DNA from 4 places in the Niveibacterium sp. COAC-50 genome. Region 1 is predicted to be linked to each of the others. Evidence: predicted binding sites of a transcription regulator. Region 1 holds the regulator's gene; each other region holds the start of a gene.

The links. Region 1 encodes FNR, which switches genes on or off when oxygen is low (the NO sensors DNR and NnrR bind a similar motif). Its sites were predicted from a motif close to TTGANCTAGNTCAA; they were not measured.
Region 2: a site for FNR is predicted at 1,547-1,560, ahead of HH302_RS09105 (OmpW family protein). Genes of this name have one in related genera too.
Region 3: a site for FNR is predicted at 1,807-1,820, ahead of HH302_RS16275 (hemerythrin domain-containing protein). Genes of this name have one in related genera too.
Region 4: a site for FNR is predicted at 1,467-1,480, ahead of HH302_RS01225 (acetate uptake transporter). Genes of this name have one in related genera too.

Annotation. Positions count from the first base shown of each region.
Region 1 is NZ_JABCJM010000003.1:375,712-379,327, forward strand. It holds gene HH302_RS14900 (sulfite exporter TauE/SafE family protein) at 1-368, opposite strand, end outside; gene hemN (oxygen-independent coproporphyrinogen III oxidase) at 430-1,824, opposite strand; gene fnr (fumarate/nitrate reduction transcriptional regulator Fnr) at 1,920-2,660, shown strand; gene HH302_RS14915 (SirB2 family protein) at 2,661-3,041, opposite strand; gene HH302_RS14920 (alpha/beta hydrolase) at 3,050-3,616, opposite strand, start outside.
Region 2 is NZ_JABCJM010000002.1:354,526-358,141, forward strand. It holds gene HH302_RS09090 (N-acetyltransferase) at 1-190, shown strand, start outside; gene HH302_RS09095 (RidA family protein) at 195-545, opposite strand; gene HH302_RS09100 (PhzF family phenazine biosynthesis protein) at 570-1,454, opposite strand; gene HH302_RS09105 (OmpW family protein) at 1,636-2,241, shown strand; gene HH302_RS09110 (AEC family transporter) at 2,376-3,254, shown strand; gene HH302_RS09115 (hypothetical protein) at 3,332-3,616, shown strand, end outside.
Region 3 is NZ_JABCJM010000004.1:156,497-160,112, reverse strand. It holds gene HH302_RS16285 (cbb3-type cytochrome c oxidase subunit I) at 1-1,250, opposite strand, end outside; gene HH302_RS16280 (cytochrome c) at 1,263-1,688, opposite strand; gene HH302_RS16275 (hemerythrin domain-containing protein) at 1,877-2,329, shown strand; gene HH302_RS16270 (DUF2249 domain-containing protein) at 2,329-2,550, shown strand; gene HH302_RS16265 (hypothetical protein) at 2,562-3,616, shown strand, end outside.
Region 4 is NZ_JABCJM010000001.1:278,142-281,757, forward strand. It holds gene ahpF (alkyl hydroperoxide reductase subunit F) at 1-704, shown strand, start outside; gene HH302_RS01225 (acetate uptake transporter) at 1,556-2,170, shown strand; gene HH302_RS01230 (RNA methyltransferase) at 2,289-2,780, shown strand; gene HH302_RS01235 (MBL fold metallo-hydrolase) at 2,861-3,616, shown strand, end outside.

The sequences.
Region 1 (3,616 bases):
TACGGCCGTAACCTTGCCCACAAGCGGCCGCCGAGCCGCTCGATGGGTGCGAGGGGCGCGGTGACGCCCGCCAGGTAAAGCCCTAACAGCACCAGCAAAAGGTTCGCCAGCACGTAGAACGTAATCTGGATGGGCAGCAGGCGATTCAGCAGGAAACCAGTCGAACCGATCGCGCCCAGCAGCGCACCGGCGAGGGTATAGCTGGTGATGCGGCCCAGGTTGTAGGCCAAATGGATCGGCCAAATGCGTCGCGACTGCCCAGGCGCATTGACGGTAAGCGCAGCAACCAGCCCTCCGCACATGCCCACGCAGTGGGTTCCACCCAGCAGACCGATCAGCGTCGCGGCAAGGTATCCCGCTTCAGGCATCACACAACATCCCGGTGCAGCCCATTCAGGGCAATCCGCAAGTGTAGCGGCCGGCCGAGGCTCAAATCACCTTGGAGTAGCGGACGACTTCGCGATCACCGCGCAAATGCGCGTCAAACGCCATGGCCAATACGCGCGCCAGCATGCGACCCGGCGTCGTTACCTCGACCCCCTTCTTGCCAACGATGCACAGGCCATCACGCTCATGGGCCCGCAGCGCTTCGATCTCGTCGGCAAAATACTCGGAGAACGTGATGCCCCAGGCCTGCTCAAACGCCGCGTAATCCAGCGAGAAGTGGCACATCAGACTCTGAATAACCGCGTAACGAAGCTGATCGTCGAACGTCATCTCGTAGCCACGGACGACAGGGAGCTCGTCACGATCGAGCATCTCGTAGTAGGCCTCAAGCGTCTTCGCACTCTGTGCGTAGGCCGGGCCTACCTTGCCAATGGAGGAAACGCCGAAGCCCAACAGATCGCAGTCCGAGTGCGTTGAATAGCCCTGGAAGTTGCGATACAAACGCCCGTTGCGCTGAGCCACGGCCATCTCGTCGTCCGGCCGCGCGAAGTGGTCCATGCCGATGAACACGTAGCCCGCGTCAGTCAGCTTCGAAATCGCCATGCCCAGGATCTCGAGTTTCTGGTCCGCACTCGGCAAGTCGCCCGCATTGATCCGCCGTTGCGGCATGAAGCGCGTCGGCAGGTGGGCATAGTTGTAGAGTGCAAGACGGTCCGGGGCGATCTCCAGCACGCGATCCAGCGTCTGGCTGACGCGCTCGACGCTCTGGAACGGCAATCCGTAGATCAGATCGATACTGACCGAACGGAAACCATTCGCGCGCGCGGCCGCGATGACCGCCGCGGTTTCCTCAACAGACTGGATGCGGTTGACGGCTTTCTGGACGATCGGGTCAAAATCCTGAACACCGACGCTCATCCGGTTGAAGCCCTCGGCCCCAAGCAGCGCAACGGTTTCAGCGGAAACGCGGCGCGGGTCTACCTCGATCGAGTACTCGCCACCGGGCGTCAGGTTGAAATGCCGGCGGATCGAACGAAACAATTCGCGGATCTCGCTGTCCGACAGGAAGGTCGGTGTGCCGCCGCCCCAGTGCATTTGTGAAACATCGTGCGAGCCGGCGAGCTGTCCGGCGACCAAACCCATTTCTTTGTCAAGATAGCGCAGGTAGCGCTCCGCCCTGCTACGGTCCTTCGTGACAATCTTGTTGCACGCGCAGTAGAAGCAAACCGTATCGCAGAATGGAATGTGGAAATATAATGAGAGGGGTTTTTTGAGGCCGCCCTGCGCGCGCAGACCTAGATGTCTTGCGTAGTCGCTGCGTCCAAAGCCCTCGTGAAACCTGTCCGCGGTCGGATACGACGTGTAGCGCGGGCCGGAAACGTCGAAACGCTGGATGAGATCGCGGTCGAAGACCGGCGTCTGCTCATTCTGATTCATTGTTTATTTTTTTCTCTCTGTGGATGCCGGAAGGTGTCATGAACTCGGTCGGAGCCGTTTGATTGCCATCAACTAGCCCACTTGGAGCACCCGCCTTGGAAAAACCCGCCACGATTCCGCTGACGGCCGTCAATCTTCGCACCGCGTGCACCCAATGCAACCTCAAGGAGCTTTGCCTTCCCGTTGGTCTTGACGACGTCGATCTTGAAAGGATCGACGGCCTCATCACTGCACGCAAGAAGGTCAAGCGGCAGCAGCATTTATACCGTGCTGGGGAGCCTTTCGAAGCAATCTATGCGATTCGCACCGGTTTCTTCAAGACCGACATCCTGACCGAAGACGGCCGGGATCAGGTCACCGGTTTCCAGATGGCCGGAGAGATCCTCGGACTCGACGGCATCTCGACGGATCGGCATGTCTGCAATGCGGTTGCACTTGAGGATTCAGACGTCTGCATGATTCCGTTCGAACGGCTCGAAGAACTCTCGCGCCGCATCGAACCCCTGCAGCGCCAGTTCCACAAGTTCATGAGCCGCGAGATCGTCCGCGAGCAAGGCATCATGATGCTGCTCGGGTCGATGCGCGCAGAAGAACGTCTGGCTGCATTCCTGATCAACCTATCGCAACGCATGCGCCTTCGTGGGTACTCCGCTTCGGAGTTCCACCTTCGCATGACGCGCGAGGAGATAGGCTCTTACCTCGGTCTGAAACTGGAGACAGTGAGCCGGGCGTTCTCCAAATTCCAGGATGACGGCTTGATCAGCGTCCACCAGAAGCACATCCAGATTCTGGATGCGGATGGACTGCGCCGACTGATTGGCCGCGCGAACGTGTAGTTACCACCACGGCGTCGGTCGTTTTGTCAGCGCGACCGACACGATGTAAGCCAGCACCAACAAAGCGGCCACAAATGTGGCCGCTTTTGCTTGGCGTGTGCGCCCGCGCTTGAGCGCGTAAGACCCCAGAACGATGTAGCCAAGCAAGCCAAGCACCTTCGCGGTCAACCAGTCGTCACGAAACGGCGCTACGCGAAGGGTCCAGGCCAAGGCGACGGCCGAGGCGAGCAATCCGGTATCGACGATATGCGGAACCACCCTCGCCCAACGCTGGCGCACCCAAGGCGCATCAATCAGGACGCCGATACCTCTGGCGATGAATCCTGTTGCCGAGAGCACCACGAAACTGACGTGAAGATGTTTGAGCAGCAGGTAATCCATCGGCCTCGTTAGCGTTCCATGACGTAGTCACCAGGAGCAGCGGCAAGCGGAGGAAAGGCTTCGTTGCACACGGGTGGCGGTGCGACACGCTCACCGCAACGCTCGTCCAGCCACCTGAACCAATCGTCCCACCAACTTCCGGCGTGGTGGTCGGCGCGCTCACGCCAACCATGCGCGCTGTCGGTCCGGTGAGCCGTGCCGATCCAGTATTCGCGTTTCGGCGGCTGTACGGGTGGGTTGACGATCCCGAGGATATGCCCGCTGGACGACAGCACGAAGCGCTTGTCTCCACGCACGAAATTGGCCACCCGAAATGCTTGCCGCCACGGGGCAATATGATCGTCTTCGGCCGCAACGGCATACAGCGGTTGGGTGATCCGCCCAAGATCGAGCGACTCGCCAGCGACGGTCAGCGCATCGGCCTCAATCAGGCGATTCTTGAGGTAGAGCTCTCGCAAGTACCACGCATGCATGGCATAGGGCATGCGCGTGGTATCCATGTTCCAGTAGAGCACGTCGAACGACGGCGGCTTTTCGCCCATCAGGTAGCCCTGAACCACGTATTGCCAGATCAA
Region 2 (3,616 bases), on a different contig from region 1:
GCTGTGCGACCGGATGGCCGCAAGCGCCACCACCACCGGGTTTCACTTGTGGGTGCTGGAGGCCAATCTCGCGGCGCGCGCGTTCTACCGCCGGCTCGGCGGTTGCGAGCAGACGCCCGAATACCATGAGATGCCAGATGGCAAGCGTTACCCCTGCCTGCGGGTGAGTTGGGCCCGCAGGCCGATCTGAGCGCTCAAACCGCCGCGGCGCTGACCACCACTTCGACTCGCCAGCCGGCACGCGCCAGCCCTGCCACCTTGACGCAGGCGCGCGACGGCGCACACCCCGGCACCAGCCAGGCATCCCACACCGCGTTGAAACCGTCGTAGTCGGCCATGTCGGTCAGGTAGACCGTCGCGGTGAGCAGCCGTGCCTTGCTGCTGCCGGCACGCTCAAGCGTCGCCTCAAGCGCGCTCAGCAAGCCCCGCGTCTGCTCGGCGATGTCGCCGTGTTCGTCCGCGGGCACTTCAACGGCGTGCACAACGCCGCCGTATGCCACGGCGTCGGCATAGCGCGGCGTTACGCCGATACGCTGGATATCCATGTCGGTCATTCGTTTCGTTTGAGTTCAGTATGTGAAGAGCTGGCCTTCGCCCATGAAGACGGCTTGCCCCGCGACACGCACCGCAGCCACGCGTCGCTGGCGGATCTCGGTGGTCACAACGATTCGGCTCGGCCGCCCCAGATCCTCACCCTGCGAGATCTCCCACGAGAGGTCCGCTTCGCTGCGCGAGTCATGGGTGCCCAGAAGCCCGCCAAGCGCGGCTGCGGCCGAACCGGTCGCCGGGTCTTCGACGATGCCAAGGCCGGTCGCGAACATGCGCGCATGCAGCAAGGTGGGGCGATCGAGATCCTCGGTGTAGGCGTAGATGCCGTGCGCAAGACCCGCCAGGCCCGTTTGCATCTCGGCATTGTTCGGCACGATGCGCGCGAGCGCCGCGCGGTTGCGCAGCGGCACGCACAAGAACGGCACACCGCACGACGCCACGCTGCTGCGCGGCAGGATGTCGTCCTCGCCGAGGCCGAGCATCGCGGCGATGCGCTGCGGCGCCGGTGCAAAGCTCGGCGCCTGGGCCGCGGCGAATTCAGCCCGTACCGGCTGTCCGCCCTGCACGGTCACTCGCACCGGCACAGGCCCGACGCCCTCTTCCAGCACCAGCAGATGCTCACCATCCGCCATCGGCTGCGGTGCGAAGCGTGCCAGCAACAGGGCGGTGCCAACCGTCGGGTGACCGGCGAAGGGCAGCTCGCTCGCAGGCGTGAAGATACGCACCCGCGCGGTATGGGCCGGATCATCGGGCGGCAGCACGAAGACGGTTTCAGAGAGATTCAGCTCGCCCGCAATCGCCTGCATCTGCCCTGGATCGACTGCAGCACCGTCGGCGAACACGGCCAGCGGATTGCCCGAAAACGGGCGGTCGGTGAAAACGTCGGCAAGCCAGTAGCGGTGCATCGCGGTGCGCTCGAGAAAAAGGTGTTTACAGATCAACCGGTTGCGAAAAAACGACAGTCATTGCAAGCGGCCTGGGCTTGGAATTTGAACACTTGATGCGGCTCAAACGCCAGCGCCCCCCAAAAACCACACTGCACGTGCAGTTTTTCTGCACAGCAACAATCAATCAATTGGGGGAGTTATGTCCAGCATCATCCGGACTGCGATCGCGGGGGCGATCGCGACCAGTATGTTTGCCGCGGGGGCGGCATTCGCTGCCGACGGTAACTGGCTCGTACGTGGCCGAGCCGTTAGCATGATCAATGACAACAGCAACACCGACAACTTGCTGCCGGCAGAAGTGACGGCCAGCGACAAGTGGTTGCCCGACCTCGACATCAGCTACTTCTTCACGCCGAACTTCGCGCTGGAAGTGGTGTTGAGCGTGCCGCAAACGCACGACATCGAGCTCGGCGGCACCAAGATCGGCACCGTCAAGCAACTGCCGCCGCACTTCATGCTGCAGTACCACCACCCGATGGGGGCGTTCAAACCCTACGTCGGTCTGGGCGTGAACATGACGCGCTTCTGGGATGTGGATCTGCCAGCCGGCATCGATATCGAGCGCACCAGCTGGGGCGCTTCGCTCCAGGCAGGCCTCGATTACGAGATCAGCCCGCAGTGGTATCTGAATGCCGATATCAAGAAGACCTGGATCGGCACCGATGTGAAGGCCGGTGGCGTCGTCGTCGATACGCTGAACATCGATCCGTGGTTGATCGGTATCGGCGTTGGCTACCGTTTCTGACCGACACGGCACTGCATGATCAAGGGGCGCTTCGGCGCCCTTTTTGCTGAGCGACGGCGGCTGGCACGTAACACTACGGATGGCCGGCCGGCGCCGGCTGGCTAGAATCCGCTTTCCAACCGGCGGATAGCCTCATGTTCCTGCGCATCGTCTCGATCCTGTTCCCGCTCTTTGCCATTGTCGCCCTCGGCTGGCTGGTTGCACGCCGCGCGAAGCCCGATCTCACGGTCGCGAACAAGCTGAACATGGATGTCTTCGTGCCGGCGCTGGTGTTTGCGGCGCTGGTATCGAAGGAGTTCCACCTCGGCGACTTCCTGCCGCTGGCCGGCATTTCGGTCCTCATGGTCATCGCGTTCGGAGTCGTCGGCTGGATTGGCGCGCACCTGAGCGGCGTAGCGGTGAAGACACTGGTGCCGCCGACGATGTTCAACAACTGCGGCAACCTCGGCCTGCCGCTCGCGGTGCTGGCCTTCGGCGAACAGGCACTGGCGCCGGCCGTGGTGATGTTCATGGTGTCGAACTTCCTGCACTTCTCATACGGCGCCTGGCTGCTCGATCACAAGACCCGGCTCGCGACGATCTGGAAAGTGCCCTCGGTGCTCGCCACGCTCGCGGGCATCGCGGTCGGCAGCGCCGGCATTGCGGTATGGCCGCCGCTGATGCTCGCGATCAAGATGGTTGGCGACATCTCGATCCCATTGATGCTGTTCTCGCTTGGCGTGCGCCTCACCGACGCCAACTTCCACGCCTGGCGCATCGGCGTTGGCGGCGCGCTGCTGCGGCCGGTCGGCGGCCTGCTGGTCGCAGCCGTGGTGGTGTCGGTCGTCGAGCTGCCGCCCTTGCAGCGCGCGCTGGTGATCGTGTTCGGCGCGCTGCCACCCGCGGTGCTCAACTTCATGTTCGCCGAGCGTTACCGACAGGAGCCTGAAAAAGTTGCCTCGATCGTGATGATCGGCAACCTGTTCGCGCTGCTCTTCCTGCCGATTGCACTCGCACTGACGCTGCAGCACTGACAAACGCTTACGTTTCCGACACTTTGTCGATCCACGGCGCCGCGAGAATCGCGGCAGATCGACTACCAGGACCTGCCATGAAACGCATCGCCCTCGCTCTGCTGCTCGGCCCGCTGGTCGCCCTCGCAGAGGAAGCGCCCCTGCCCGCCACCGACGCACCCGCCGAGAAACTGGTCGTAAAAGGCGTACGCGATCCGGCGATCATGCCGTACGCCGACGCCTACAAATTCTTCAGCCAGATCGACCGCGTCGAGCACGACAAGGTACGCATGCGCATGCAGGTGAAATCGGCCGACAAGTCGGTCAAGGCCTCGGACATCAGCATCCGCCTTGTGGGTGACAACACCGACATCGCAGTACCG
Region 3 (3,616 bases), on a different contig from region 1:
ATGAAGGGCTGCGGGGTATCGGAGAAGCGTTGCAGATACACCTGCAGGATGCCGGCGGCGGTGAGGAACAGCGTGATGAACACCATGGCGATCGTCATCAGCCAGAAGCTCCACATCTCCAGCACTTGCGAGCGTTCGCTGTTGGCGGCGCGGCCGCGGATCACCGGCATCGCGTAGCTGATCATCGTCAGCACCACCATCACGTAGGCGCCGTAGAAGGCCATGTGGCCGTGCGCTGCGGTGATCTGCGTGCCGTGGGTGTAGTAATTCACCGGTGCCAGTGTGTGCAGGAAGCCCCACACCCCTGCGCCGAGGAAGGCCATCACGCTGGTGCCCAGCGCCCACAGCACCGCCGCCTTGTTCGGGTGCTCGCGGCGACGCTTGTTGACGATGTTGAAGGCGAACACGGTCATCGCGAAGAACGGAATCGGTTCGAGCGCCGAGAACACGCTGCCGATCCACTGCCAGTACTCCGGCGCACCGATCCAGTAGAAGTGGTGGCCAGTACCGAGGATGCCGGAGATCAGCGTCAGCGTGATGATCACGTAGAGCCACTTCTCGATCACCTCGCGGTCCACGCCGGTCACCTTGATCAGCACGAAGGCGAGGATTGCGCCGAGGATCAGCTCCCACACACCTTCCACCCACAGGTGCACAACGAACCACCAGTAGTACTTGTCCTTGACCAGGTTGTCCGGGTTGTAGAACGAGAACAGGAACATGATCGCCAGGCCCCACAAGCCCAGCAGCAGGATGCTGGAAATGGCGGTCTTGCGGCCCTTCAGGAAGGTCATCGTGAGGTTGAACAGGAAGCCCAGCGCGACCACGACGATGCCGATCTTGGTGATCGTTGGTTGCTCAAGGAACTCGCGCCCCATCGTCGGCAGCAAGTCGTTGCCGGTGATCTTCGCGAGTGTCGCGTACGGCACCATCAGATAGCCGAGCACGGTGAGCGCGGCCGCGACGAGGAATATCCAGAACAGCGCCAGGGCGAGCTTCGGGCTGTGCAGTTCGGTCTCCGCTTCCTCGGGCACGAGGTAGTAGGCCGAGCCCATGAAGCCCATCAGCAACCACACGATCAGCGCATTGGTGTGCACCATGCGCGCCACGTTGAACGGAATCGCCGGGAACAGGAAGTCGCCGATGACGTACTGCAGGCCCATGACCAGGCCGAACAGGATCTGCGCTACGAATAGGCCGATCGCCGCGATGAAGTAGGGCTTCGCAACCGCTTGAGATTTGTATTGCATGGTGCGCTCTCCTCAACCTTCGATGTTCGGCGGCCACTTCGCCGTGTTGATCTCGGAGCTGTACTTGAGGAATTCGACCATGTCGTCGAGGTCCTTGTCGGACAGGTGGAAGTTCGGCATCTGGCGCCGACCCGGTGCACCGGTCGGCTGGCCTTTGATCCAGGCCTTGATGAACTCGGGGCCACGGCGCTTGTAGACGTTGCCCAGCTCCGGCGCGAAGTAGGCGCCCTCGCCAAGCAGGCTGTGGCAGCCGATGCAGTTGTTGGTCTCCCAGAGTTTCTTGCCATGCGCGACGGCCGGCGTGATGTTTGCGCTGTTATCGCGCTTGGGCAATGTGCGGTTGGTGTCTACGGTCAGCGCGATGAACAGGAAGGCAAAGAACGCCGTTCCGCCGTAGAAAACATTCCGCGCCATCGAGGTCGATAGTCCTCCGCTCATGGTGCGTCTCCCCTTTGTGGATGCAGCTTGCAAGGTGGGCGCATTCTCGTGATCCGGGCCGGTCGGCGACATTGATTGCAATCAAGCGGCTACCCGCGTTGCCATGGCGGTTGCCGTGTTGATGCGAGTCAAGGCTGCCGATGGCGTCGCGCCGCGACACTGGACGGAACGAGTGAAAGGACTCTGTCATGGCGAGCGTGATCGAACATTTTGCGGCCGACCACCGCGCCTGCGATGAGGTCTTCGCGCGGGCCGAACAGGCGATTGCGCAGCGGATGCAGCTGCAGGCAGCCGACGCCTTCGCGCGCTTTCATCTGCTGCTCGATGCCCACTTCCGTGCCGAGGAAGAGGTGATCTTCCCCGCCTTCGAGGCGGCCACCGGCATGACGGCCGGCCCCAGCGCCGTGATGCGCGGCGAGCATGGCGAGATGCTCGGGCTGTGCGAGGATGTACGTCGCCTGATCATGGCGGGCGATTTCGACGAGGCAGGTAGCCTTGCCGACACGCTGTTCTCGATCATGCAAGCCCACAACATGAAGGAAGAGCAGATCCTCTACCCGATGTGCGATCAGGTGCTCAGCGCCCACCCGCAGGTCGTGGCCGATGCGATTGCCCGCCTTGGTATGCCGGAGGTTTCCTGATGAACGCACCACGCATTGTCGACGCACGTGGCCTAGAGCCCCCGCAGCCTTTGCACCTGATCCTCGAAGCGCTCGATACGCTGCCGCGTGGAGAAGAGGCGGTGTTGCTGCTCTATCGTGAGCCGGTGCCCCTGTACGGCATCCTCAAGCAGAACGGCTTCACGCACCGCACCGAGTTCGCCGAGGACGGCACCGTGTCGATCCACATCCGCCACGCCTGACGCCCGCCGCCATGCTGGAAGTGCGCGACGCACCGCCGCTGTCGGTACCGCTGCGCTTCTTTCTCGGCGCGCCGTTGTTCGGCATCGCCGGCGCGCTGTTGTTATTGATGTACCCCGATACTGCGCTCGCGAGCCGCTGGCATCCACACGCGGTGGCGGTGCTGCATTGCTTCACCGCCGGTTTGATGCTGCAGGCGATGCTCGGCGCGCTGTTCCAGGTGCTGCCGGTTGCCGCGGGTAGCCTGGTGCCGCGCCCACGGCTGCTTGCCGGTGTCGTGCATCCGGCCAGTGTGCTCGGTGCCGTGCTGCTGGTTGCGGGTTTCCTGCTGCCCGGCTACCACCTCACCGGTATCGGCGCCGCACTGCTGGCGCTGGCTTGCGGTGTTTTCGTCGTCGCGATCGCACCGGGTCTGCTGCACGCCACCGCACGCGATCCTGCGCGCCGGCTGATGCGGGTTGCCGTGGCCGGGCTTGCCGTAGCGGTTGCGCTCGGCTTCGGGTTGGCCCACCAGCTTGAGCACGGCGCGGGTGCGCGTTTTGTCACGCTGGTCAATCTGCACGCGCTGTGGGCCCTGGCTGGTTGGGCCCTGCCGCTGGTCGCCGGGGTTGCGGTGCTGGTGGTGCCGATGTTCTACATCACGCCGCCGTATCCGAAGACGCTGCTGTCGCTCGCCGCGATCGCGCTGCCTGTATTGCTTGCGGCGATCAGCACCGCCGCATGGCTCGGGGCGGAAGGCCTCGCGCGCGGGTTGGCGCTCGGCGTCAGCGTATTCGCGCTAGGCTTTGCTGGCATCACCTACCGCCTGTTCCTGCTGCGCCGCCGTACCCGCACCGATGCGGCGGGCAGCGGCTGGCGCGCTGCGATGGTGGCGCTGGCCGGCGGCGCGGCCTTGCTCGCGTTCGCCATGCTGGCGAGCGATCCGGATACCGCGCAACGGGCGGCGATGGCCTTGGGTGTGGTGCTGGCGATCGGCGTGTTCAGTGGCGTGATCGGCGCGATGCTGCAGAAGATCCTGCCCTTCCTGATCACGCTTCGGCTGGCGGCACTGGGCCTGGGTGCCAGGCT
Region 4 (3,616 bases), on a different contig from region 1:
GTGCCGTCGGGCTGGAGCCTGCCGCCACGCCGGGTGGCCTGCACACGGTGAAGCTCGCTTCGGGCGCGACGCTGCAGAGCCGTAGCGTGATCCTCTCGACCGGTGCGCGGTGGCGCGAGATGGGCGTGCCGGGCGAGCAGCAGTACAAGACCAAGGGCGTGGCCTTCTGCCCGCACTGCGACGGCCCGCTCTTCAAGGGCAAGCGCGTCGCGGTGATCGGCGGCGGCAACTCCGGCGTCGAGGCGGCGATTGACCTCGCAGGCATCGTCGCCCATGTCACCCTGCTCGAATTCGCCGACACCCTGCGTGCCGACGCGGTGCTGCAGAAGAAGCTGCACAGCCTGCCGAACGTGAAGGTCATCACCTCGGCGCAGACCACCGAAGTGACCGGCGACGGCAGCAAGGTCAACGGCCTTTCGTACAAGGACCGCGTCAGCGGCGCAGCGCACCACATCGAACTCGAAGGCATCTTCGTGCAGATCGGCCTGCTGCCGAACACCGACTTCCTCAAGGACGTCGTCAAGCTCTCGCCGCGCGGCGAGATCGAAGTCGACGCCCGCGGCGAGACCTCGGTGCCAGGCGTGTTCGCGGCCGGCGATGCGACGACGGTGCCGTACAAGCAGATCATCATCGCGATGGGTGAGGGGGCCAAGGCAAGTCTGGGGGCTTTCGACCACCTGATCAGGACTTCGGCGCCGGCCTGATTGGCGGCGGAGGTTGAATGGAACAGCCCGCCCGGTGTGAGCCGCGGCGGGCTGTTTGTATTTCTGCGCCACTTCGACGCCCAAGGCTCTGTTGATTCCGGCTCGCGACTGGGTGTCTTTCATCGCAACGGTGTGTCCGTTCAAGCCGAGACCCGCCCCGGCGGGCGGGTTCCCTTCTTGTGCCGACAAGAAAGGAACCAAAGAAGCAGCCCCGCTTCAACGCCCCGCCTGCGGCAGGGTGCCCTGCGCTGCTCGAAACATCGGGTGTCTGCGCAACTCGGCCCTGCGTGCCGCAGACAGTCCTCGCCACCGCCGCTTCGCGTCGGGACCCGAAACTTCTGCGCTGCTCGGCGTTTCAGAGGGGGGTGGAAATGTGTCGACGAGCAACCGCAGCGGGGCTACGAATACGTGACGCGCGGTTAAGGCTCGACGTTTTTGACTTTGGGTCCCGTCGAGAGCGCCGAACGGAGGAGTCGGCCGGCGGGGGTGTCCGGACTCGCTGTTTGAGGCGCGCAGCGCCGAGTTCGCGAGGCCGGCCGACGGGCGAAGCCGCAGTGAGGGCAGCCCGAAGGGCCGCGAACGCCGGGTCGTCTTTTCTTGGTTACTTCTTTTGACGAAGCAAAAGAAGTAACACGCCCGCCGGGGCGGAACCCGGCTTAAGCGGCAAGGCCGCACTAAACCCGTCTCGAGAATCGTAAGCCGTGTGCTCGGCTGCGCATCGCGCCGCTGTCGGGCGATCCGCATTCGCCGACGCCCTCGCCCTTGATCTGCGTGAAAGCAAATCATGCTGCGTTGCAGCACCCTTGCGGTCCGCCGCGAAGCGGCACCCAATAAAACCAAGGAGCAGTTTGATGAAGGACCATGCAGCGCACGACCACACCGCCAATCCCGCCCCGCTCGGGCTGTTGGGATTCGGCATGACGACGGTCTTGCTCAACCTCCACAACGCGGGCGTGTTTGAGCTCGGATCGATGATCCTCGCGATGGGCATCTTCTACGGTGGTATCTGCCAGGTGTGCGCCGGGCTGATGGAGTGGAAGAAGGGCAACACCTTCGGCACCGTGGCCTTCACATCCTACGGCTTCTTCTGGCTGTCGCTGGTGGCGCTGGTCGTGCTGCCGAAGACCGGGCTTGCGACGGCGACCTCGTCGGGCGGCATGGCGGCCTATCTGGCCATGTGGGGCGTGCTTACCCTGGTGCTGTTCATCGGCACGCTGCGCCTCAACCGTGTGACGCAACTGGTGTTCGCGTCGCTTACGGTGCTGTTTGCGCTGCTCGCAGTGGCGGACGCTACCGGCAACGAAACCCTGAAGCTGGTGGCGGGTTGGGAAGGCATCTTGTGCGGGGCATCGGCGATCTATGCGGCCGCTGCGCAAGTGCTCAACGAAGTGTATGGCCGCACGGTGCTGCCGTTGGGCGACCTAGCCCAGCACAAGGTTGTGCCGCTGCACTGCAAGGCCGCCTGACAGCAGGCGCGATGCAGGTGCCGGACGCTGCACGGCCGCGGCGTCCGGCTTGAGGTGTCGGCGGCGGGCCAGCGCACGGTCGGCGCTAAAATGGCGGCCCGCCGCTACGTAGCCATCCATGTCCAAAATCGAAACCCTCACCCGCAAGCAGGCCGTCCGCGATTACGAAGGCTATGCCTGCATCGGTCTGTCGAATCCGAAGAACCCGTCCAACGTGGGTGAGGTGATGCGCGCGGCCGGTTGCTACGGCGTGCACTCGGTCTTCTACACCGGCAAGCGCTACGAGCATGCGCGCGAGTTCCGCACCGACACCAAGCAGGTGCATCTGCAGATCCCGCTGATCGGCGTGGAGGATCTGCAGGGCATCATTCCGCTCGGTTGTGTGCCGGTCGCGATCGAGATTCACGCCAACGCGCAGCCGCTGACGCAGTACAAGCACCCGGAGCGGGCCTTCTACATCTTCGGGCCGGAGGACGGCAGCCTGAAGGACAACGTCACCTCATGGTGCCGCGACATCGTCTATGTGCCGACCAACGGTTGCATGAACCTCGCCGCGACGGTGAACGTGGTGCTCTACGACCGCATGCTGAAGCGCTCCCTGGCGGATTGAGCACGGCACTGCTTGCGTGCTGGTTGTCGGCCGGCGTGGCGTGAGCTAGCGTGAGATGACTGCGCCAGTGGGGGTTCGCTATGTTCGGCAGACTGATCTTCCGGCAACTCTTCGACGCCGCGTCGTCGACCTACACCTATCTGTTGGCGGATCCGCAGACGCGTGAAGCGGTCTTGATCGACACCGTCTTCGAGCAGCATCTGCGCGACCTCGCCTTGGTCGAGGAACTCGGCCTCAAGCTCGTTGCGGTACTCGATACGCACTGCCATGCCGACCATGTCACCGGCGCGTGGCTGATGCAGGCGGCGACGGGCTGCCGCATCGGGGTGTCGAAGCGTTACGGCGATGCGATGCAGGGGGCGGACCTGCTGCTCGACCACGGCGACCGCGTCGCCTTCGGGCAGCGCCACCTCGATGTTCGCGCCACACCGGGGCACACCGACGGTTGCCTGTGTTTCGTCAGCGACGACCAAGGCATGGCGTTCACCGGCGACAGTCTGCTGATTCGCGGCGCCGGGCGTTGCGACTTCCAGCAGGGCAGCGCGCACACCCTGTTCCGCTCGATCACCGAGCAGATCTTCAGCCTGCCCGACGAATGCCTGATCTACCCTGCGCATGATTACAACGGCCGAACCATGTCCTCGGTGGCCGAGGAGCGGCGCCACAATCCGCGCATTGGTGGGCAGGCGGACGAGCGCGACTTCGTCGGTTTCATGGAAAACCTCAACCTGCCGCATCCGAAACAGCTTGCTGTGGCCGTGCCGGCCAACCTGCGATCGGGTCGGCCCGAAGATGGGCGGGTACCACGGCCGGCGGACTGGGGCCCGGTGCGCCAG